DNA from 2 places in the Bacillus capparidis genome. Region 2 is predicted to be linked to the other one. Evidence: a T-box and tRNA genes for the amino acid it is inferred to sense, from the RefSeq annotation. Region 2 holds a T-box; the other holds one or more tRNA genes.

Region 1 (10,855 bases), on a different contig from region 2:
TTTCATCGTGTACTTCGCCTTGCAGTGTATATGCTCTTACGTTAGGAAAATAAAACATGCCTTCCCGCGTGTTTCCGATTAATTCAGTAGCTGCAAAATCCTTTGCCTCATAGCCTTTTTGTAAAGGATTAAACATTGTGTTTTTTAGCCCGAGCGGTTGATAAAATTCATTTTCCAAATACTCATCCATTGGTTTCCCGGTAATTGTTTCTACAATGAGCCCAAGAAGCATATAGTCGATGTCGCTGTAAATGTGCTCTGTACCCGGCTCGTAAATAAGTGGTATCTTTGGCAAAAGGCTGAGGGTTTTCTCGCGATCCTGTGAGTAAAACTCCCCTGCACTTTCGGGGTTGTGAAAATGGATACTTGCAGGGAATCCTGCAGAATGGTGAAGAATGTCAATAATTTTCAGGTCATTTTTTCCTTTGATCGAATCATCTTCGTTATCTTTAAATTCGGGAAGATAATGCTGAATCTTTTCATATAAATCAAGCTTCCCTTCACTGACCAAGCGTTGGAGAGCAAAGTTTGTTGCATACATCTTTGTGTTGGAGGCCAAATCAAAGAGAGTATCCTTTTTCATTTTTGCAGGATGCTTTAAAAGTTCGGTACCTTCGTATTTCTTTTTATAACCATACTGGTCGCTTTTGACAATTTTCCCGTCCTTGATGATGACTATGGTAGCACCCGGGAACCCATCTTTGATGTCATTTTTAATCAGCTGATCGACTTTTTTTAATTTTTCTGATGAAAATCCTGTTTCTTCCGGCCGCTTTGATTTTTTCAAAATGGGTGAATTCCCCTCCTGCGTCAGATCCAGATTGAGGCTGGTCAAGCTATATCTGGATGCGAATGCCGGCATAGTGATCGAGATTATCAACAGAAAGCACACGCTCCCTGTAGTGAAACGTTTCATTCGTATCACTCCTTGTCAGTAACAATTATGATTTGTAAAAAGACGTTGTGTCGGGGAACATGGTTGCCAAGGAAATGAATAGAGAAGTAATTTTTTACTAATATGAATGTGTTCAACAGAAGGGAGGATAAATCCTTTAATAAATAGAATTCAGTAAGGAAGTCATATGTGACAAAAATGAACAGGTCTTTAGTATGACCTGTTCATTTCCTTATTAGGTATTAATCGAATTCTGCTGCCATTTCGTCTTTAAATCCAAACAAGTACGTAAAAAGATATCCGAAGGCGTAGGAAATGAGGAGGCCAACCACGTAAAGAATTACTTCATTCGGATTGACGAGAAATATAAGAGGGAGCCCTGACACCCCGACGGAATGTGTCGCGACATGAAAAGCTGCTTGAAAAGCCCCGCCGACACCCGCCCCGAGGCAAGCGGTTAAGAAAGGCCGGCCGAGCGGCAAGGTAACGCCGAATATGAGTGGCTCGCCAATACCAAGTAATCCTGAAGGGAGTCCGCCGCCAATGGCTTTTTTGAGGCGGGATTTCTTTGTTTTCATATAGATGGCAAATGCCGCGCCAACCTGTCCGGCGCCACCCATTGCCAGGATGGGGAGGAGAGGATCGTCGCCAATGGCATTGATTAATTCCAAATGAACGGGAGTCAAACCCTGGTGCAGGCCGGTGACCACAAGAGGAAGGAAGGTTGCTCCCAGAATGAAACCTGCAACAACACCGCCAATATCCAATACGGCGAGAAGTCCTGATGTTATCGCATCAGAAATAAAGCCGCCGACTGGCATAAATACGACATAAGTGACAATCCCCGTCACCAGAAGGGCAATCGTTGGCGTGACGATAATATCAAGGGACTCAGGAATAAAGCGCCGCACTTGTTTTTCAACAATAGCCATAAAGATCGCGGCAAGCAGCACGCCGATCAGTCCGCCTCGCCCGGGAAGCAGGTTTTCGCCAAAAAGGACGATGTTGGCGACCTCGGGATTAATAATCAATATACCTGCCAATGCCCCCATAGCTGGGGTGCCGCCGAATTCCTTGGCTGCGTTCGTTCCGACTAAAACGCCGAGATACATAAAAAGCCCTTTTCCAATAACTGAAAGTATAATTGCGAGCTGGGATTCCTTTGATAGCCAACCTGCCTGCACAATGGCTTGAGTAATCCCGTTGATTAATCCGGAAGCGACCAATGCCGGAATGAGAGGAATAAAGATGCTTGCGATTTTTCTAAGGAAGAGCTTAAACGGTGTCGCGTTTTTCTTTTTAATGTCAGATTTCGTTTTTGAGGCTGCTTCTTTTAAATCAAAATCACCAGCGGAACCGATGAGCTTTCCAAACTCATCTGCGACTCGGTTTACGATTCCTGTTCCGAGAATGATCTGCAAGGTTTCGGCTTTCACAACGCCGATAACTCCATCGATCTGTTTGATCGCTTCTGAGTTAACGAGCTGATCGTCCTTTGGCGTCACCCGGAGGCGGGTCATACAGTAAGTAAACGACTCGACGTTTTGTTTTCCGCCGATATTCTCAAGGATTTGACCTGCCAAAACTTTGTATTTGCTTCCTTCATCCATGATAAAGCCCCCTTTATTCACTTTTTCTCTAAAAATTTGATCGCGTCTCTCGTTCGGTCAATATACTGAATGGTTTTGTCATACTGCTTTGCGGCAATTCCCAGAAATAAAATATCAATTATATAAAGCTGTGCCAGACGGGAAGAGGTTGCGGCACTTCGAAACAGTGCCTCATTAGAATGAGAGGTATAAAGTGAAACGTCGCATAGAGAAGAAACAGTATTTTGTCCAAAAGATGTCAAACCGATTGTGTTTACTCCCTTTTCTCTGGCCAGCCTTAGAATATCTATCGTTTCCCGTGTTTCCCCGGAAAAAGAAATTCCGAAAACTACATCATTAGGATTGCCATTGGCAATGAGTGTTGCGGCAAGGTGCATGTCGGTAAATGCAGTTGCATGTTTATTGATGCGCAACAATTTTTGTTGGGCATCTGTCGCGACAATGTGGGACGCGCCGATGCCGCAGAAATGAATATAGCTGGCATTGATAATAAGATCGATGGCTCGTTTTATCTCGATGTGGTTAACGATTTCTGCCGTGTCGCGAATCGCTTGGATACTGTTGCTCGTCGTTTTTTCTACAATTGAATAGAGTGATTCAGATGGTTCAATATCTCTGTAGCCCTGTTCTGCAGGTTTATTTAAGTCGCCGGCAATTCTGATTTTCAAATCCTGAAAGCCATTCAGTCCAAGAGATTTACAGAGACGAATCACTGCGGCGCCGCTTGTCTCAGCAGAGGAGCTGACCTCCTGAACAGTGCTGTTGATCACCTCCCTCGGGTTTTTTAAAATATAGGCGGCAAGCTTCCTTTCAGATTGAGGAAGCTTGCTCATCATCTGTTGAATCATTTTTAGTCCGCCGGTTGTCATTGGTTATTCTCCTCGTTCATGTAAAGTGATTGCTTTTTCAATAAATCCATCGGTTATAGCGAGAAGTTCTTTAGCGACATCATAGGACGTGTTGGTTTTTAGCATTACAATTGCGGGTTTTACTTGAAGATCTGCTTTTTCCAAGGTTACCTTTGCTGTTTCGTAACTGGCGCCTGTAACGGTACTGATGATTCCAATTGCCCGTTCCTTTAATTTGTAATTGCTCACTTTTACATCGACCATTAAATTTTCATAAACCTTTCCCAAGCAGATCATTGTTGTGGTGGAAATCATATTTAAAATCATTTTTTGTGCGGTTGCTGCCTTCATTCTTGTTGATCCTGTCAATACTTCAGGACCAACGATTGCTTCAATGCGGTGATCTGCCTCATTTCCAATTAAAGAGTTGCTATTATTCGCAAGAGCGACAGTTTTGGCGCCGATTTTTCGGGCGTATTTTAACGCGCCGATAACATAAGGGGTTCGGCCGCTTGCTGCAATTCCGATGACAGTATCCTTTTTATTTAACTTGATATTGATAAGGTCTTCTTGACCAAATTCTTCTTTGTCCTCTGCACCTTCCACTGCTTTTACAAATGCTTTTTCTCCTCCTGCGATAATTCCAACAACCGATTCAAAAGAGGTGCTGAATGTAGGAGGGCATTCTACTGCGTCTAACACACCGAGACGTCCGCTCGTACCAGCACCGATATAGAGTAACCTTCCGCCGTTTTTAAGTGATGCGACTGCAAAATCAACCGCTTTTTTTACATCAGGAAGAACCTTCTGAACGGCTGCCGCGACCTTCATGTCTTCGTTGTTGATTACTGTCAAAATCTCCATCGTATCGGAGTGATTCATGTTTCTTGAACGATCATTACGTAATTCGGTCGTTAAAGAATGCAAATCGTTTTCCTTCATTAATATGGATCCTCCCAAATTGCAACCAGATTAAGTTGTTCGTATTTTCAGTATATGAAGACTCAAATGAAATTTCAATAATTATTTGTATTTTCTGAAATTTTATTTCAATTTGAGTTCTATTATCGCTATGTTCAGCATAGAAACAGGGTTTTTATCATTTTACAATGATGGGGAAAGTTTTTTTGTTTTTTTATCATAAAATGATAAATTTTCTCTTTACAAACTAGTAGAAACCTGTTTATAATGGTTTTTGTCAGATTCGACAGAACACGAACGATGGCCCGTTGGTCAAGCGGTTAAGACACCGCCCTTTCACGGCGGTAACACGGGTTCGAATCCCGTACGGGTCACCATACTGTGGAACGCTAAGAATTTCTTTGGAGGATTAGCTCAGCTGGGAGAGCATCTGCCTTACAAGCAGAGGGTCGGCGGTTCGAGCCCGTCATCCTCCACCATCTTAGTTGAATAATCTTTAGGTTTTGTGTTATCTTATAAAAGCTGTGTTTGATTTGTAAGTACCAAATTTGGGACGGCGAGCCCAAGTTGAATACTACAGCAAGATCTATTATTTTTCTTGCCGGCATAGCTAAAGACCTTAATATGGAGGGGTAGCGAAGTGGCTAAACGCGGCGGACTGTAAATCCGCTCCCTCAGGGTTCGGCGGTTCGAATCCGTCCCCCTCCACCATCATTGGGCTATAGCCAAGCGGTAAGGCAACGGACTTTGACTCCGTCATTCGTTGGTTCGAATCCAGCTAGCCCAGTATATGTAATAAAAAACTCTGGCAGGAATTATTCCTGCCAGAGTTTTTTTCTACCATAATATTGCTATCAATCAGCAGGAATTGAGTTCTCTGCATGAGTAAACCCTGCACCAAATACATTTGGATCTGCTATTCCCTCTGGGAGAGCTGCGCCTTCGATAAGAAGCCTTTTCACTTCATTCGGACCAGCATCCGGCTTTTGTTGAAGAATGAGCGCTGCGATTCCTGCGCAAATCGGGGTAGCCATGGATGTTCCAGACATCGTCATATAGGCTGTCCCAACACGGGCTGATTTTTGCAATTTATCTAAATAGGAATTAGGGGAGCGAAGCGAGATGATGTTGACGCCGGGAGCTAAAATATCGGGTTTGTTTTTTCCATAAATCGTTGGGCCGCGGCTTGAAAACGATGCAACGCCATCATCGCCTGCCCCCTCAGTGTCCCTGTCATCAAAGGCTCCGACCGTGATTACTTTTCCGCTGATTCCCGGGCTGCTGATCGTTTTTGGTTCGGGACCGGAGTTTCCCGCCGCTACACAAACGGTGATTCCCGAATTCCAAGCTTCTTCAACGGCTTTAACCATTGGATCCTCTTGTTCATTTTCATAGTTGAGGGCTTCTGAACCTAAAGACATACTAATAATATCAATTGGATCGTCAGGGTATTGTTCATTAAATTCCATACACCATTCTATTCCTTGAATAATTGTCTCCAGTGAACCGGAACCCATTTTATTTAATACTTTAACGCCTATTAGATCCGCTTCAGGAGCAGGTCCTTTATATTGTCCTGAGGATGACTCGCCGTTTCCTGCAACATCACCGGCACAATGTGTCCCATGCCCGTTATCGTCGTACGGCTCTTTTTTATGACTGATAAAATCAACAAAACCCCTGATTCTTCCTTTTAAATCGGCATGCGGATGAATGCCGGTATCGATAACGGCGATCGTTACGCCTTTTCCTGTTAACGTTTGATTATTTCGAACGACTTTCTTCGCATGGCTTGATTGAACACCTACATCCAGTAATGTGTTGACTTTTCGATTTAAATAGATTTTTCGAATATCGTGACAGTTTGTAAGAAGCTTTTGTAAAGTTAGAGGAGTCAAATCCGCACTGCAGAAGCCGGTGCGTGTAAAATTATGTCTTAACATATTGCCTTTTTGACTGCCGACAATTGTACTAATAGTATGATAGCCGTTTTTATGGCAGTCTTTTTCAAATTCAATGAGGACTGAAATTTTTTTCGATTGTAAAAGTCTATATTCAAATTGGCGATGCATGAAACAAGGAGTCCATTTAAGTGGCCTGTAAAGCTGCAATACGTTTTCCCGCAAGGGCCGATCCAGCTTAGTGGCATTTGCTCGCACCATTTGAACCATAGAGTAGCCAAACATAAATTATCCTCCTTTTAAAAGGTTACCTGATAGATTATGAAGACATGTCTAAATTTGTAAGGATGTTTGTCCACCGTTTGAGTGAAAGGGGCTCTATCATTACTATTTATTTATAAAAATGGGGAAAGGAATGTTTCGAGTTAAAGAGAGATTGTCGGAGAAATTAAGATCACGATTTCCATTGTGAAGGTGAAAGTAGGCACGCGGATTTTCTAATAGAAAATGAAGTTTAACGAAGAGTTACGGAGTGATATACATTATGGGTGTGAAAATTGATTTTCTATGGACTTATTGCGCCATTTTGTCCTTCAGAACAGAGATGAAGGACATTTTTAAGGCTCATTTGCGTCTTTCTTGTCCTTCAGCACCCGGATTAAGGACATATCTTTGGCTTTCTTGCGTCATTTTGTTCTTCACAACGCAGATGAAGGCCATTTCTTGGGTTCACTTGCACCTTTTGTCCTTCAGAACAGAAATGAAGGACATTTTTAAGACTCACTTGCGTCTTTTTGGGGCTCTCCAATAAGTCGATTTTTCGAAAAAGTTTCATGATTATTTAATAGCTCTCTCAAATTTAGGTTATTTAGATTAATCAATGAACTATGGTTGAATTTAAAGATAGAATTAATGATGGCTATGCTCGCCATGATGTTGTTCGGATTTTGGCTGCAGTGATTTTATTTCCTCTTCGGAAAGCTTTCCGGCAATCACTTGTTTAGTATGCATTACATGTGAATCCCGAGCGCGGACCTCCGCTTTCACAAGCCATCTTCGGTAAATGTTATTTCTGCAAACGTCCTTCCTCGTCATTCCGTGCATTTATTACATCTGGATTATCCTTGCTATCCTTTTTCCAGATTTCAAACTGAATATCAGCGGCATCTACTTTTTCCCCGCCTTGTGTCAGATTGACCTTAATCACCTGTTTTTGATTCAGAGAAAAGCTTTCGGGCAAGATCATATCAACCTCTAGCGGTTTAGACTGTCGATATAGATTAGCCGTACCAGGGGTGACTGAACAAGCTGACGACAGAAGCGAAAAAGTACTTATTATAATGAAACCGACTCCATTTTAAGCTAAGAGAAAAAAGCCCCAGAATTAGGTGGTTTATAAATTCTTCCGAGTTTCAGATAAAAAATGAGCCATTTCATCTAGAATCGGTTCATTTTTTATCTGAAAGCTAATCCGTGAATCTATAAACAGACAATTCCACGTTCTACGATTTAAAATGTGTTTATATTCATCTTGACTCTCCCCTGTACGGGAAGGTGTATATTCCAAATAAGAAGCAATGACTGCTGCAAAGAAAGGTGATGAAACGATGTTTAAAATCAGTGAGTTTTCCAAGCTTGGCCAGGTTTCTGTGAAAACTCTTCGTTATTACGACAAGCTTGAGCTGTTAAAACCGGCTTATATTGATTCTGATACAGGCTACCGATACTATACAGCTGATCAGCTTTTTCTATTAAATCGTATTCTCGCTTTTAAAGAGTTAGGGTTTACACTAAACCAAATCAGGCTGTTATTAGAAGAAGAAATTCCAGTCGAACAAATTCGCGGGATGTTCCGTTTGAAACAGGCCGAAATTCATACTCTGTTAGAAAACGAACTAGGTCGTTTAAAACGGATTGAGGAGCGGCTGTATCAAATTGAAAAAGAAGGGAGTATTGAGGCGGAGCATGAGGTTGTTATAAAAAAGCTGGAAGCACAACACTTCGCCTCTTTACGTAAACCTGCAGCGATTCAAGAAATCCCTCAGCTTTTTGCACAGCTGGATCGTGATCTTGGGAAAAACTTTTCTTCCTCATATCCTCAGACTGTCCTCTGGCATTGCTGTGAAGAATGTGAAGGGGAAGTTGATTTAGAAGTCTGCTATCCCCTGCAACAAATATCAATGAAATCAGAAGTTCAAGTTCAGCAGCTGCCTGAGGCTCCGATGGCGGCAACCCTGCTGCATCGTTGTCATCCTGCAAGCCCTTGCACAGCCAGCGCTGAATTAGGGATTTGGATTGAGCAAAATGGATATCAAATCAAAGAAAATGAACCTCGTCGAGAAGTGTTTTTACATCCAGAACATGATTTTTACATTGCGGAGGTTCAAATTCCTATTGAGAAAGTGCCATCAAATGTACGTTGAGATTGAGAAAAAATCAGTCTAGGCCAATTGCGCTAAAGGTATTAGCTCTTGCATCCTTTGGAATTGGAACAACTGAACGCTGAAATTAATCAGCATGTTTTGTGATAAAAGAAGACTTTGGTAAAAGGAGAGCTTATCAAATGACTAATTTAGAAAATCAAATCATCACAGAAGTAAATATACCAGTTGAGATGAAAAATGGAACGGTGTTGCGAGCTGATATATACCGTCCTAATAGTAAAGGTCCTTGGCCAGTTCTTTTGACTCGCTTGCCTTATGGAAAGGACAACGAACTTTATATATTTAATGATATTCCACGTGCAGTTCAGCAAGGGTATGTGGTTATCATCCAAGATACAAGAGGGCGTTTTGCTTCAGAGGGAGATTGGGATCCTATTCTTACTGCAAACCACGAAGCCTCCGATAGTTATGAAACCATCCATTGGGCTGCGAACCTTCCTTATAGCAATGGTAAAGTAGGGATGTTTGGTCTATCGTATTACTCTTTTACGCAATGGGCTGGGATGCTTCAACAACCGGATCCTTTAATGGCGGCTTCTCCTGCATTATCTTGGAGTGACCCTTTTGACGGATATATGTACCGAGGGGGCGCTTTCGAGCTGGGTTTTTTATCGTATTGGCAATTAGGGATGTTTGAAGACACGCTTCCAAGACTTTATCCAGATCAGCAAGAATTAGCTCTCGCGGAAAATCAATTACAATCAGAAATTGAAAAACTACAAACAGAAATCAAATCACTTCCTTTGAAAAATTTTGCTCCTTTTACCAGAAACAAAGTGGCACCTTCAATTCTTGAACACATTAAAAGAAACGTGGATCCAGAGTATGTTGATTCATTATTATTAAAGGGGAAACATGAACACGTTACGGTTCCTACACTCCAAATCGCTGGATGGTATGACATCTTCCTGCAGGGAACGATTGATAATTTTGTACAAATGCGTAACAACGGAGGCAGTCCGGAAGCCCGCCAGAGTAAATTAGTCATTGGACCTTGGCAGCATATAGATCATAGCCATCAAGTTGGAGAAATCAATTTTGGAAAGTCGGCTGATTCCACAACGATAGATTTGATCGGAATCCATTTGCGATGGTTTGATCATTTTTTAAAAGGAATTGATACTGGTATTACTAACGAAGCCCCTATCAAATTGTTTGTAATGGGTGAAAATGTCTGGCGTAATGAATACGAATGGCCGCTGGCTCGTACCCAGTATACAACATACTATTTGCATAGCAGCGGACGTGCTAATACTCTTCAGGGAGACGGCACTCTTAGTACGGTTTCCCCTATTCAAGAAAAACCCGATCATTTTACCTATGATCCTATAAATCCAGTACCCACGAAAGGAGGATCGATATTTATGCTGCCGGATTTTCCTGGCGGTGTATTTGATCAAAGGGAAATTGAATCCCGGGAGGATGTGCTAGTTTATACGACTCCCGTATTAGAACAAGTTGTAGAAGTAACCGGACCGGTAAAAGTAAAGCTATGGGCGGTTTCTAGTGCTCCGGATACCGACTTTGTCGCTCGATTAGTAGATGTCCATCCAGATGGCACAGCTATTAATTTGACGGATGGTATCATTCGCGCCCGTTTTCGGAATAGGGGAATGGGAGAAGCTCCAAGCTTGATCGAACCTGGAAAACCCTATCTCTATGAAATTGATCTATGGTCTACAAGCAATCTTTTTAAAAAGGGACATCGCATCCGCGTGGATATTACCAGCAGCAATTTCCCGCGCTGGGATCGAAATCCGAATACGGGACAAGATTTTGGTGAGGATGAAGAGAATGATCTCATACCTGCCCAGCAAACGATTTTGCATGATGAAGAGCATCCTTCTTCAATTGTTCTTCCTATCATTCCAAGAAAATAATTAGACTAATACAACCTTGGCCTGTTAAATGAGCTAAGGTTGTATTATTTTATGATTCTTTTCGAAAATCTCATATAATTGAAATTAAACTTCCTATCTTTGTTGAAAGGATAAGATAAAGATGGCACAAAACAACCAAAAGAAAAGAGTGAAAATAGACAAGCCGAAAATTCGCGCAGATTTCAATCGGTTCAAGGCTGCCGATCTGGAAAATGAAGAATCCTATGTCTATCAAGCCGAAATGAGAGATGCAGAAATTGCGAACATCTATGTGGAGAAAATGGCGTTCGAACAGGTTGTTTTTCAAAACACCTCATTTGCAGAGACCGCCTTTCCATATGCAGAGTTAACCGATG
Region 2 (10,855 bases):
ACATCCTAAATTTCGAGTTGGATGAGAGGAGGATATGGTCTTGCCGCAAAATAATCGTTTGCAATTTTCAGTAGAAGAAACCGTGAGCTTTGAAAAAGGACATGAAGTCGGTGAATTGATATCGATTTCTATAGAACCTGACATTCTGGTGCAGGAAGTGAATGATTATGTGTCGTTAAGGGGATATCTTGAGTTAACAGGTGAATATCATCTTAATGAGGAAAAGGAAGAGCATGTGCCGGAAGCAACAGATCGGATGATCCAATCCATAGAAATCCGTGAAGATGGCATTGCTGATCTGGAGCACAAATTTCCTGTTGATATTACGATTCCTGCTTATAGGGTTGGTCATTTAAATGACATTTTTGTCTTTATCGATGCGTTTGATTATCGGTTGGATCATTCAAATGTGCTGACCATTCAAGCAGATTTGGCAATCGAAGGCCTGCTTGATGAGGGAAGCGAAGCTGTTCATGAAGAAATAGAAAGTGAAGAATTTGAAGCTTCAGCCAGGAACGAATTTCATACTCTTGAAGAAACAGCTGAGGAAGAATCTAATGAAACAGAAGCAATCACCAGCGACATTCAGGAAACAAGCGCAGCTGCACCTAATGAATTAGAAAAGGAACAGTCAGATGAAACAGAAGAAGCGGAGGAATTAACATTATCTTACCGTGCTTTCCCGTCTGAATTAGAATCCGGTGAAAAGCCTTATTTTTCCGAGCCGAACCTGCTAAAGGAAGAGGATGAGGAAGAAGATGAAAGCACTTTTGAAATCGAAGTGAAACAGGAGAATGCTGCTCTTGAGGAAGAACGGGAAGAAATAGTAGAACAGACCTATCCTGAATTTACGTTTCAATCGCCGGAATTTGAGAAAGAGAAGCAGCAGCCTGAGCTTGTTCGCGAATATGAACATGAGGATTCTGAACAAGTTCGCGAAAATGACAATTCCTTGTATTTAACAAAGCTTTTCACAAGGCAGGAGGAAGAGGAATTTTCCAAATTGAAAATGTATATTGTCCAACAGGAAGATACCATTGATTTAATTTGCGAAAGATATGAATTGAACGTTCAAAATTTAATAAGGGTAAATTCGTTGTCACCGGAAGATGAAGTAACAGAAGGGCAGATTTTATTCATACCCGATTATAAATCTTCCTTGTCCCATTAATGACAACTAAAACGGTGATGGCATGGATGAAATACGGTCGATATTAAATGAGTACGGACTCCAATTAGAATATGCAGAATCTGTCAGCGATAAAGTGTATAAGGTTTACACCAACCACGGGGCATTCGCGTTAAAACAGCTATCGGCAAACCGAAACAGCAGGTTTACTGACCAAATGATCCAGCTTGAAAAACTCGGCTACCGATCCTTTGTGCCTGTGTACAGAACCCATTCAGGCCAATTTTTAGCAGGGCAGGACAGCTTTTACTACCTGATGCCCTGGCTTCACAATGATAAAAAAGAAGAGCGGGACCAAAAGCACGTGCATTTGTTTAAAGAGACTGCGCTTATGCATAAGCGGACTATGAAAGAAATAAAAATCAACCGCACTGATGTTGAAAAGCATTATGAGGATACGAAAAAAAAGTGGGAAGAACAGAAGCTTGTCTATGAAAAATTTGTTGATCGTGCTGAACGGGAATGGTATTTATCTCCCTTCGAGCTTCAAGCAGTCACTTATTTTTCGGAAACGATTCAGGCTACTGATTTTGCCAGCGAAAGACTGGAACAATGGTATGAGGCGATAAAAGAAAAAGAAACGACAAGGCTTGCTCTTACACACGGACAAATTTCGGTGCATCATTTTTTATATAATGATGTCGGCAACGGCTATTTCACAAATTTTGAGAAGGCGGAATTCGCTCCGCCAATTAATGATCTCCTGCTTTTTTATACGAGAACGTTTAAGACATACCCGAAAACGTGCTCGGAATGTGCAGATTGGTATTATACCTACCATCGAAACAGTCCGCTCTTGGATGAAGAAGTCAATTTGCTTTTAAGCTATATGGCTTATCCGCATTATCTTTTTAAAGTGATTAATCGTTATCAGTCGGAGCAAAATCAAAACGAAAAAATGGAATGCACAGAGCTGATAAAGTCGTATTGGCAGATGAAAAATACAGAACCGTTTGTTACACAAATTCATGAAAATGAAGAAAACAGAAAAAGGCAAGAAGAATCCTCATCCTCGTGATGAGGATTTATTTTTAGGCTTATATCAAATCATACTTAATAGCGCAGACCAAAAGGATCAAAAGCCCTAACAGAAGGACATCGAATATGGTTGGGAAAAGTATGGTGCGTATCCCTTGAAAAATCGTAATTGGCAAAATGAACGGTCCGCATATTGCTCGAAATTGCTTCATCCAGGGAGAAAAAGAATTCTTATAATATTTTTTTCTCATCAGCATGCCCTCCTTTTTCCGTTGGCCTGCCCTATCATATGCAAGACTTAGGAATAGGTGCATGCCCGCTTAGAGAGTATAGTTTTTGCCGAAAAAGGAAAAGATGATTGACGAATTGAAAAAATATTTATAAGATATAAAGAAAGTGTGAGAACGTAGAAACCTATATACATGAGCAACGAACGGGAAGAGTACAAAACAAACGCTAACAGAGAGAGGATCCAGCTGCTGAAAGGATTCTTTAGACCGTTTTTTTGGAAGGTCGCCCGGGAGCAAATTTCTTGAAAACAAGTAGAGAAATTCGGGAAATCCCCGTTATTGGAATAAAGAGCATGAAAGCAAGTTAGCAAGCTTTCATGAATAAAGGTGGTACCGCGGGAGAACTCTCTTCGTCCTTTTAACAAGGATGGAGAGAGTTTTTTCTTTTGTCTCACAAATTTACATGGAGGTCGACAAAGGCAATGGAAAAATTAGAACAATCGTTACCTACGAAATATGATCCTGCATCGGTAGAGAAAGACAGATATGATTACTGGATAAAGGGCAAATTTTTTGAAGCGGAAAATGATAAAAGCAAAGAGCCTTACAGCGTTGTGATCCCGCCGCCAAACGTAACTGGAAAGCTTCATCTCGGACATGCGTGGGATGTAACCTTGCAAGACATTATTACTCGAATTAAACGAATGCAGGGATATGATGTGCTTTGGCTTCCAGGTATGGACCATGCCGGAATTGCAACCCAGGCCAAGGTCGAAGGGAAGCTAAGAGAAGAAGGAAAGAGCCGCTATGATTTAGGACGCGAGAAATTTCTCGAAGTATCATGGGATTGGAAAGAGGAATATGCCGGCTTTATTCGTGAACAATGGGCGAAGATTGGACTAGGGCTTGATTATTCAAGAGAACGTTTTACCTTGGATGATGGCTTAAGCAAGGCTGTTCGTGAAGTGTTTGTCCGCCTTTACAATAAGGGATTAATTTACCGCGGAGAATATATTATTAACTGGGATCCAGCGACGAAAACCGCATTATCAGATATCGAAGTTATTTATAAAGACGTCCAGGGTGCCTTTTATCATATGCGCTATCCTTTGAAGGATGGAGAAGGTGCAATTGAAATTGCGACTACACGTCCGGAAACGATGCTTGGAGATACAGCGGTGGCTGTCCATCCTGAAGACGAGCGCTATAAGCACTTGATCGGCAAAACGGTTGTTCTTCCGGTCACTGGCAGAGAAATACCGATTGTAGCAGACGATTACGTAGACATGGAATTTGGTTCAGGAGCTGTGAAAATCACTCCTGCTCATGATCCGAACGATTTTGAGATCGGAAACCGCCATAACCTGGAGCGGATTCTGGTGATGAATGAAGATGGAACGATGAATGACAATGCATTACAATACAGCGGAATGGACCGTTTTGCTTGCAGAAAAGCGTTGGTAAAGGATCTGCAGGAGGAAGGCATCCTCTTTAAAATCGAAGATCACATCCATTCCGTCGGCCACAGCGAGCGCAGCGGAGCCGTTGTTGAACCATATTTGTCAACTCAATGGTTTGTCAGCATGAAGCCGCTTTCTGATGCATCGGTTGCTTGGCAGAAAAAAAGCGACAAGGTTCAATTTGTTCCTGACCGTTTTGAAAAAACGTACCTTCACTGGATGGAAAATATCCGCGATTGGTGTATTTCTCGCCAGCTTTGGTGGGGACATCGGATTCCGGCTTGGTATCACAAGGAAACGGGCGAAATTTACGTGGATCATGAGGCTCCAAAAGACATTGAAAACTGGACGCAGGATGAGGATGTACTGGATACGTGGTTCAGCTCCGCTCTTTGGCCGTTTTCAACGATGGGATGGCCGGATGAAGATGCTGAAGATTTCAAACGGTTCTATCCGACGAATGTGCTTGTGACAGGCTATGACATTATTTTCTTCTGGGTTTCGCGAATGATTTTCCAAGGGCTTGAATTTACAGGTGAGCGTCCATTTAAAGACGTGTTGATTCACGGGTTAATCCGTGATGAACAAGGCCGTAAAATGAGCAAGTCACTCGGAAATGGCGTAGATCCTATGGAGGTTATTGATAAATACGGAGCGGATTCGCTCAGGTATATGCTTGCTACAGGGGTATCTCCTGGACAGGATCTTCGGTTTAGTTTTGAAAAGGTTGAATCGACATGGAACTTTGCCAATAAAATTTGGAACGCTTCACGATTTGCCTTAATGAATATGGATGGACTTACGTATGAGGATATTGATTTTTCAGGAGAAAAATCTGTCGCCGATCAATGGATTTTAACTAGGTTGAATGAAACGATCGAAAGTGTTACTGAGCTCGTCGAAAAATACGAGTTTGGAGAAGTGGGAAGATACCTTTATAATTTTATTTGGGATGATTTCTGTGATTGGTATATTGAAATGGCGAAAATCCCGCTTTACGGCGATGATGAGCAAGCGAAAAAGACGACAAGATCAATCCTCGCCTATGTTCTCGATCAAACGATGCGTCTCTTGCATCCGTTTATGCCGTTTCTCACCGAAGAAATTTGGCAGCACCTGCCTCACAGCGGTGAGTCAATTACTGTAGCAGCGTGGCCAAAAGCAAAGGCAGATCATCAATTTGACGATGCGGCAGCTGATATGAAGCTTCTCGTGGAATTAATCCGCTCTGTTCGAAACATTCGCAGTGAGGTTAATACACCAATGAGCAAACAGGTTGAATTGTATATTAAGACTGGATCAAATGAGATTGCCGGGCGCCTGGATAAAAATCGCCACTATATCGAACGCTTCACCAACCCTAATGTTCTTGAGATCGGTACTGAGGTGAAATCAATAAATAAAGCATTGACCGCTGTAATCAGTGGAGCTGAGCTGATTCTCCCGCTTGAAGGGCTGATTAATATTGATGAAGAAATCGCCCGACTGGAGAAAGAGCTTGCCAAGCTTGATAAAGAAGTAGAACGTGTGCAGAAAAAGCTCTCGAACGAAGGATTTATAAAAAAAGCACCTGAGCAAGTCATAAATGAAGAACGGGCAAAGGAACAGGATTACGTGTCCAAACGTGAGGCTGTCCAAAACCGGATTGAAGAATTAAGAGGATAATATGAAGGAGGTGAAAGCTTTCACCTCCGTTTTGTAAAGAGGGGAACACAATTGTTTACTGGATTTGAAGAAGCACTCGGCTGGATACATGGCCGCTTGAAGTTTGGCGTCAAGCCGGGAATAGAACGTATGAAATGGTTTATGGAAAAATTGGACCATCCGGAAAAGAAAATAAAAGCGATTCATATCGCCGGAACTAATGGTAAAGGATCAACCGTCGCTTTTATCCGGTCGATCTTAAATGAATCGGGATATCGCGTTGGGACGTTCACCTCTCCTTATATCGTTACTTTTAATGAACGGATCAGCATTAACGGGCAGCCGATATCAGACGACGAGTGGCTTTTCCTTGTGAATCAAATTAAGCCGCTGACGGAAGAGCTGGAAAAAACGGAACTTGGCGCGCCAACAGAGTTTGAAATCATTACTGCTTGCGCTTTCCTCTATTTCAGCACTTGTAAAAACCTTGATTTTGTCATTTTTGAAACAGGTCTTGGCGGCAGGCTTGACAGCACAAATGTTGTCGAGCCTGTACTAACTCTGATAACGACGATCGGACATGATCACATGGCGGTTTTAGGCAGCACGCTGGAAGAAATTGCAGCTGAAAAGGCAGGAATTATTAAGAAAAATGTTCCCGTCATTACAGCAGTCCACCAAAAAAACGCCAATGAAGTCATTCGAATAAAGGCAGGGGAAATGAACGCTGAAAACATCTCCTTGCATGATGCGTGTGCGATTTTTAATGAAAAGGCACTGTCGGCGGGAGAAGAGTTTTCACTGGAAACGCAAGCTAAGCTTTATGAAAATCTTCAAACCTCGCTGATCGGCTCTCACCAACGACAAAATGCCTCACTTGCAGTGCTTGCAGCGGAAAAATTAAATCAGAGTGGACTAGCCGTTATTAATGAGTGCCAAATACGAGACGGCTTGAGAAAGGCAGTTTGGCCGGGAAGGTTTGAGAAAATATCTGATGATCCACCTGTCTATATTGATGGAGCACATAATATGGAAGGTGTCGAACGTCTTGTTGACACGGTAATGGATCATTTCTCAGGCAAACACTTGTACATTTGTTTTAGTGCGTTAAAAGATAAACCTTATGAAAAAATGATTGATAAATTGGACAAAATGGCATATGGCATCCATTTTACGAGCTTTGAATTTCCTCGTGCTGAACACGCAAAAGAACTTTACCAAACCAGCTCGAGTACAAATAAGTCTTGGGGGTCACAATTAAGCTCCATTAATGAGTTTATTGAAACGTGCAAAAAGGATAAAGACAGCGTGGTGATTTTAACAGGATCTCTTTATTTTATTTCACAAGCACGTACCATGCTGAATAAATAATGATCGGAAAAAGGGTGCGCATTTTCATGCGTACTCTTTTTTTAAAATCTAACAGCATTGTCAAAATGCTAATTTTGCAAATCAAATTCAATAATTTGACAAATTAGTAAATTGGACCTGGTTACATGGTATTATTGAACCGCAAAACTAATTAATAGAAAAGGTAGGGAGTTATAGTATGCTAGCAATGCTTCTCTTTTTTTACGGCCTTTTGTTTGGTTCTTTTTTTAATGTGGCAGGTTACCGCATCCCGAAGCAAATCTCCATCATAAAGCCTAGATCCTCTTGTTCAAACTGCAAACAGACGTTATCCGCAAGCGAATTAATCCCTATATTCTCTTACTTGATTCAAGGCCGAAAATGTAAAAGGTGCGGAAGTGCCATTCCAGCTTTTTATACATGGATCGAGCTTTTAACTGCTTGTCTATTTGCATTAGCTGGTTTATTGATGGGATGGTCCTTTGAGCTTTTAGTAGCACTTCTGCTTATATCACTATTGATGATCATTATTGTGTCTGATGGTTTGCATATGATAATCCCGAATCGGGTTCTGCTTTTTTTCCTTCCTCTTCTAATTGTTGTAAGAATCCTATCTCCGCTTGAGCCGTGGTATGGGAGTATAACAGGAGGATTTATTGGCTTTTTTCTTCTTCTTTTTATTTCTGTGATAAGCCGTGGCGGAATGGGGGGAGGGGATGTGAAGCTTTTTGGACTGCTAGGTGTAGTCTTAGGTTTGAAGTTAGTTTTACTTGCGTTTTTTCTTTCCTGCCTATTTGGGGTGATCGCCGGATATGTTGGTATGGCCAAAGGAAAAATAAAAAAGAATCAACCCATTCCGTTTGGACCGTCGATTGTTGCAGGCTCGCTAACAAGTTATTTTTTGGGGGAATCAATCATTGAATGGTATTTTCAATCAATTGGGATGGGGTAAAGAAAGAGTGTTCATTTTTTGTTAATTAGTAAGTCTTGCTTTTGCTTAGGTCTAGTTTTTTATCTAGGAAATATATAAGAATTCGACTTTGCCAGCAAAAAAAGACAACCCTTTTGAACCTTAAAATAATTTGACGAAACCTTTTTGAACGAGGCGACAAAAGTCTTGTTCTTTTTTTTTTTCGTTGTGATAAAGTGTGGACAACTAGCTGGACAGGCATGGAACTGTTGTTGTACATAGGGGAGCAGCATCGGGATACGAAATTATTTTTCGAAAAAAAGCGAGGGGAACGACAAATGAGGAAAAGAAATAAGAAAAAAGGGCTGAAGGTGACAATTAACGGGCAAGAGGAAACGGTTTATGGCGAAGAAAGCAAAGAAAAAGCAGAAGCAGAAGCAAACGATCAAGTAACGTTTTCGAATTGGGAAGAGAAAAGGAAAGCAGAGATGGAAACTTCCGCTGCGAAGGATGAAAAAAAAGAAGACGAATTTGAATGGGTTTTGCCTGAAGAAGAAGAGGCAAATGATGATCCGAAGGTCGTATCTCCTTATCAAAAGAAGAAAGCATCCGGGAAAAGTCCTCATAATAAGAAGAACAAGCTATTTAACTCTTCAATCAAAAGAGTGACAACAACGGTTATTTTTGCTGTTTTAATCGGAAGCGGACTGGGGATATTTGCTTTAAGCCTCTCTACAGACGGTGGATCTCCATCAACATCTGCATCTACAGAACCTTCTAACAATGATTCGAAAGGCGATGAAACGACAGAAACGGATAAAGCCGGAAGCGCTGCTGAAAGTTCAGGAGACGGAAATCTGTCCACATTTGCCGTCCAAGCAGGTCTCTATTCTTCGGAAGAAGGCGCGAATTCGGTTGTTGACAAGTTAATTTCGGAAGGCTATGCAGCAGCTACTCTTGCCAAGGATGAAGGGTATTTTGTGATTGCCGGAATCGCTGAGGACAAAGAATTAACAGCTGCTCTCAGCCAAACGTTAGTTGACAACGGAACGGAAGCTTGGGGAGGAAAAGAGCTGTCGTTTTCGATAGATGCTGCGATTAGTGATTCCTTTAAGAAAGCTTGCGAGCTATCAGCGACAGCAATTACGGGAGCGCAGGTACCTGAAAATGAAATAAGTGCTCTGGAGGAAGCAGTTACTAGCATCAGCGGGGAAGAATCGGCTGGCCTTAAAGAGGGAATTCTCAAATCGCTGGAATATTTAAAACAACCCTCAGCGGAGTCTGGATGGAAAAGCCAGCAGGCATTGCTTGACCAATTGAAGAATCTATCCTCTTAAGCTCCCTTCGATAAAAGGGGGCTTTTTTAGTGCGCTTTTCCCGTGATATTCTTTTTTTCTATTAAAATAAGAAAATAACATTTTGATATCTTTTGTCATGAAAAAGATATTTTTCTGCAATTGTACTTGGTGTGCCCAGTTTGGTAGGATAAACAAGTATCTTTTTTTCTGAGCAGAAAGACTTAGGGGAGGAAAATGCAAAATGAAACCGCTAATACTAGCATCTCAATCGCCTCGAAGAAAGGAAATTTTAGATCTTCTTCAGCTTCCTTATTCCATCGTGATAAATGAAGCGGAAGAAAAAATAAACCGAAACCTTTCGCATGCTGAAAACGTCCAATTGTTAGCCGAGCAAAAGGCCGGAGGTATAGCTGAGAAATATCCGCAGGCTGTCGTAATCGGTGCAGACACGATGGTTTGTTTAAAGGATAAGAGCTTCGGCAAGCCAAAAACGGCTGAAGAGGCGGCTCTCATGCTGAGAGAACTGTCAGGAGCGACTCATTCTGTTCTGACCGGGGTAGCCATTAAGTCAGAAGACGCTTCTGTTTCGTTTGTCGAAGAAACAAAGGTGACATTCTGGACACTCGAGGAAGAAGAGATTTGGTCATATATCCACGACAGTCAGCCTTTTGATAAAGCCGGCGCGTATGGCATTCAGGATAGAGGAGCCCTCTTTGTCAAAACGATTATCGGAGATTATTACTCAGTAGTCGGATTACCTATTTCCAAAACGATGAGAGCATTAAAAGAATTTGGTATTCATGCCTTTTGAATCATCCTGGCGAGAAGGGAATTCAAAGGGAGAGTGACATAGACTTGAGTGAAATGCAAATGAAGCTAAGAGACTTTCCGCAAGATGAAAAGCCAAGGGAACGTCTGCTTGCTCTTGGTGCTGAGAGCTTATCCAATCACGAGCTGCTTGCCATCCTACTGCGTACAGGAACGAAAAAAGAATCCGTGTTGCAGCTTTCAAATCGTCTTCTGCAATCCTTTGACGGGCTCAGGCTGTTAAAGGAGGCATCCGTTGAGGAGCTTTCAAGCATTTCCGGGATCGGGCGTGCGAAGGCTGTACACATCATGGCAGCTCTTGAGCTTGGACGGCGTGTTCACAAGCTCGTATACGAAGATCGGTATGTTATTCGTACTCCTGAAGATGGCGCCAAATATTTAATGGAAGATTTGCGATTTTTAAATCAAGAGCACTTCGTGGTTATGTTTCTCAATACGAAAAATCAAATCATCCATAAGCAAACCATTTTTATAGGCAGCTTAAATGCGTCGATCGTGCATCCGCGGGAGGTTTTTAAAGAAGCGGTAAAGCGTTCTGCCGCATCGCTGATTTGCGCCCATAACCACCCTTCAGGCGACCCCAGTCCTAGCAGGGAAGATATAGAAGTCACCAAAAGGCTGTGCGACTGCGGCAAAATGATCGGCATCGAAGTGCTCGATCATTTGATCATTGGTGATCAAAAATATGTGAGTCTTAAAGAAAAAGGATATTTGTGACACTGTTTTTTTCAACAAATTACGATATAATGTAGTTTATGAGTTTTCTTTCCCAAAAGGGAATTTTGCTTCAGAAAGGAAGATACATAAAAATGTTTGGAATTGGTACGAGAGACCTTGGAATAGATCTAGGTACAGCGAATACGCTCGTATTTGTAAAAGGAAGAGGAATTGTGGTGCGCGAGCCATCAGTTGTCGCTTTGCAAACTGATACGAAACAAATTGTAGCAGTGGGAAATGATGCGAAAAAT

The links. The T-box of region 2 lies ahead of JOC74_RS17680 (valine--tRNA ligase). A T-box ahead of a tRNA ligase gene usually reads a tRNA of that ligase, here a tRNA-Val.
Region 1: it has a tRNA-Val gene. The T-box ahead of JOC74_RS17680 (valine--tRNA ligase) is inferred to sense a tRNA for this amino acid. The anticodon was not compared.

The regions. Positions count from the first base shown of each region.
Region 1 is NZ_JAFDST010000003.1:19,419-30,273, forward strand. It holds gene pbp4b (penicillin binding protein PBP4B) at 1-916, opposite strand, end outside; gene JOC74_RS13655 (PTS transporter subunit EIIC) at 1,138-2,505, opposite strand; gene JOC74_RS13660 (MurR/RpiR family transcriptional regulator) at 2,523-3,374, opposite strand; gene murQ (N-acetylmuramic acid 6-phosphate etherase) at 3,378-4,295, opposite strand; tRNA gene JOC74_RS13670 (tRNA-Glu) at 4,577-4,651, shown strand; tRNA gene JOC74_RS13675 (tRNA-Val) at 4,678-4,753, shown strand; tRNA gene JOC74_RS13680 (tRNA-Tyr) at 4,901-4,985, shown strand; tRNA gene JOC74_RS13685 (tRNA-Gln) at 4,990-5,061, shown strand; gene JOC74_RS13690 (S8 family peptidase) at 5,129-6,460, opposite strand; gene JOC74_RS13695 (FixH family protein) at 7,242-7,517, opposite strand; gene JOC74_RS13700 (MerR family transcriptional regulator) at 7,783-8,598, shown strand; gene JOC74_RS13705 (CocE/NonD family hydrolase) at 8,739-10,499, shown strand; gene JOC74_RS13710 (pentapeptide repeat-containing protein) at 10,621-10,855, shown strand, end outside.
Region 2 is NZ_JAFDST010000005.1:16,616-27,470, reverse strand. It holds gene spoVID (stage VI sporulation protein D) at 41-1,171, shown strand; gene ysxE (spore coat protein YsxE) at 1,194-2,207, shown strand; gene JOC74_RS17685 (YszA family small membrane protein) at 2,227-2,418, opposite strand; T-box leader at 2,588-2,818, shown strand; gene JOC74_RS17680 (valine--tRNA ligase) at 2,880-5,522, shown strand; gene JOC74_RS17675 (bifunctional folylpolyglutamate synthase/dihydrofolate synthase) at 5,574-6,872, shown strand; gene JOC74_RS17670 (prepilin peptidase) at 7,051-7,803, shown strand; gene JOC74_RS17665 (SPOR domain-containing protein) at 8,100-9,098, shown strand; gene JOC74_RS17660 (Maf family protein) at 9,301-9,870, shown strand; gene radC (RadC family protein) at 9,930-10,604, shown strand; gene JOC74_RS17650 (rod shape-determining protein) at 10,697-10,855, shown strand, end outside.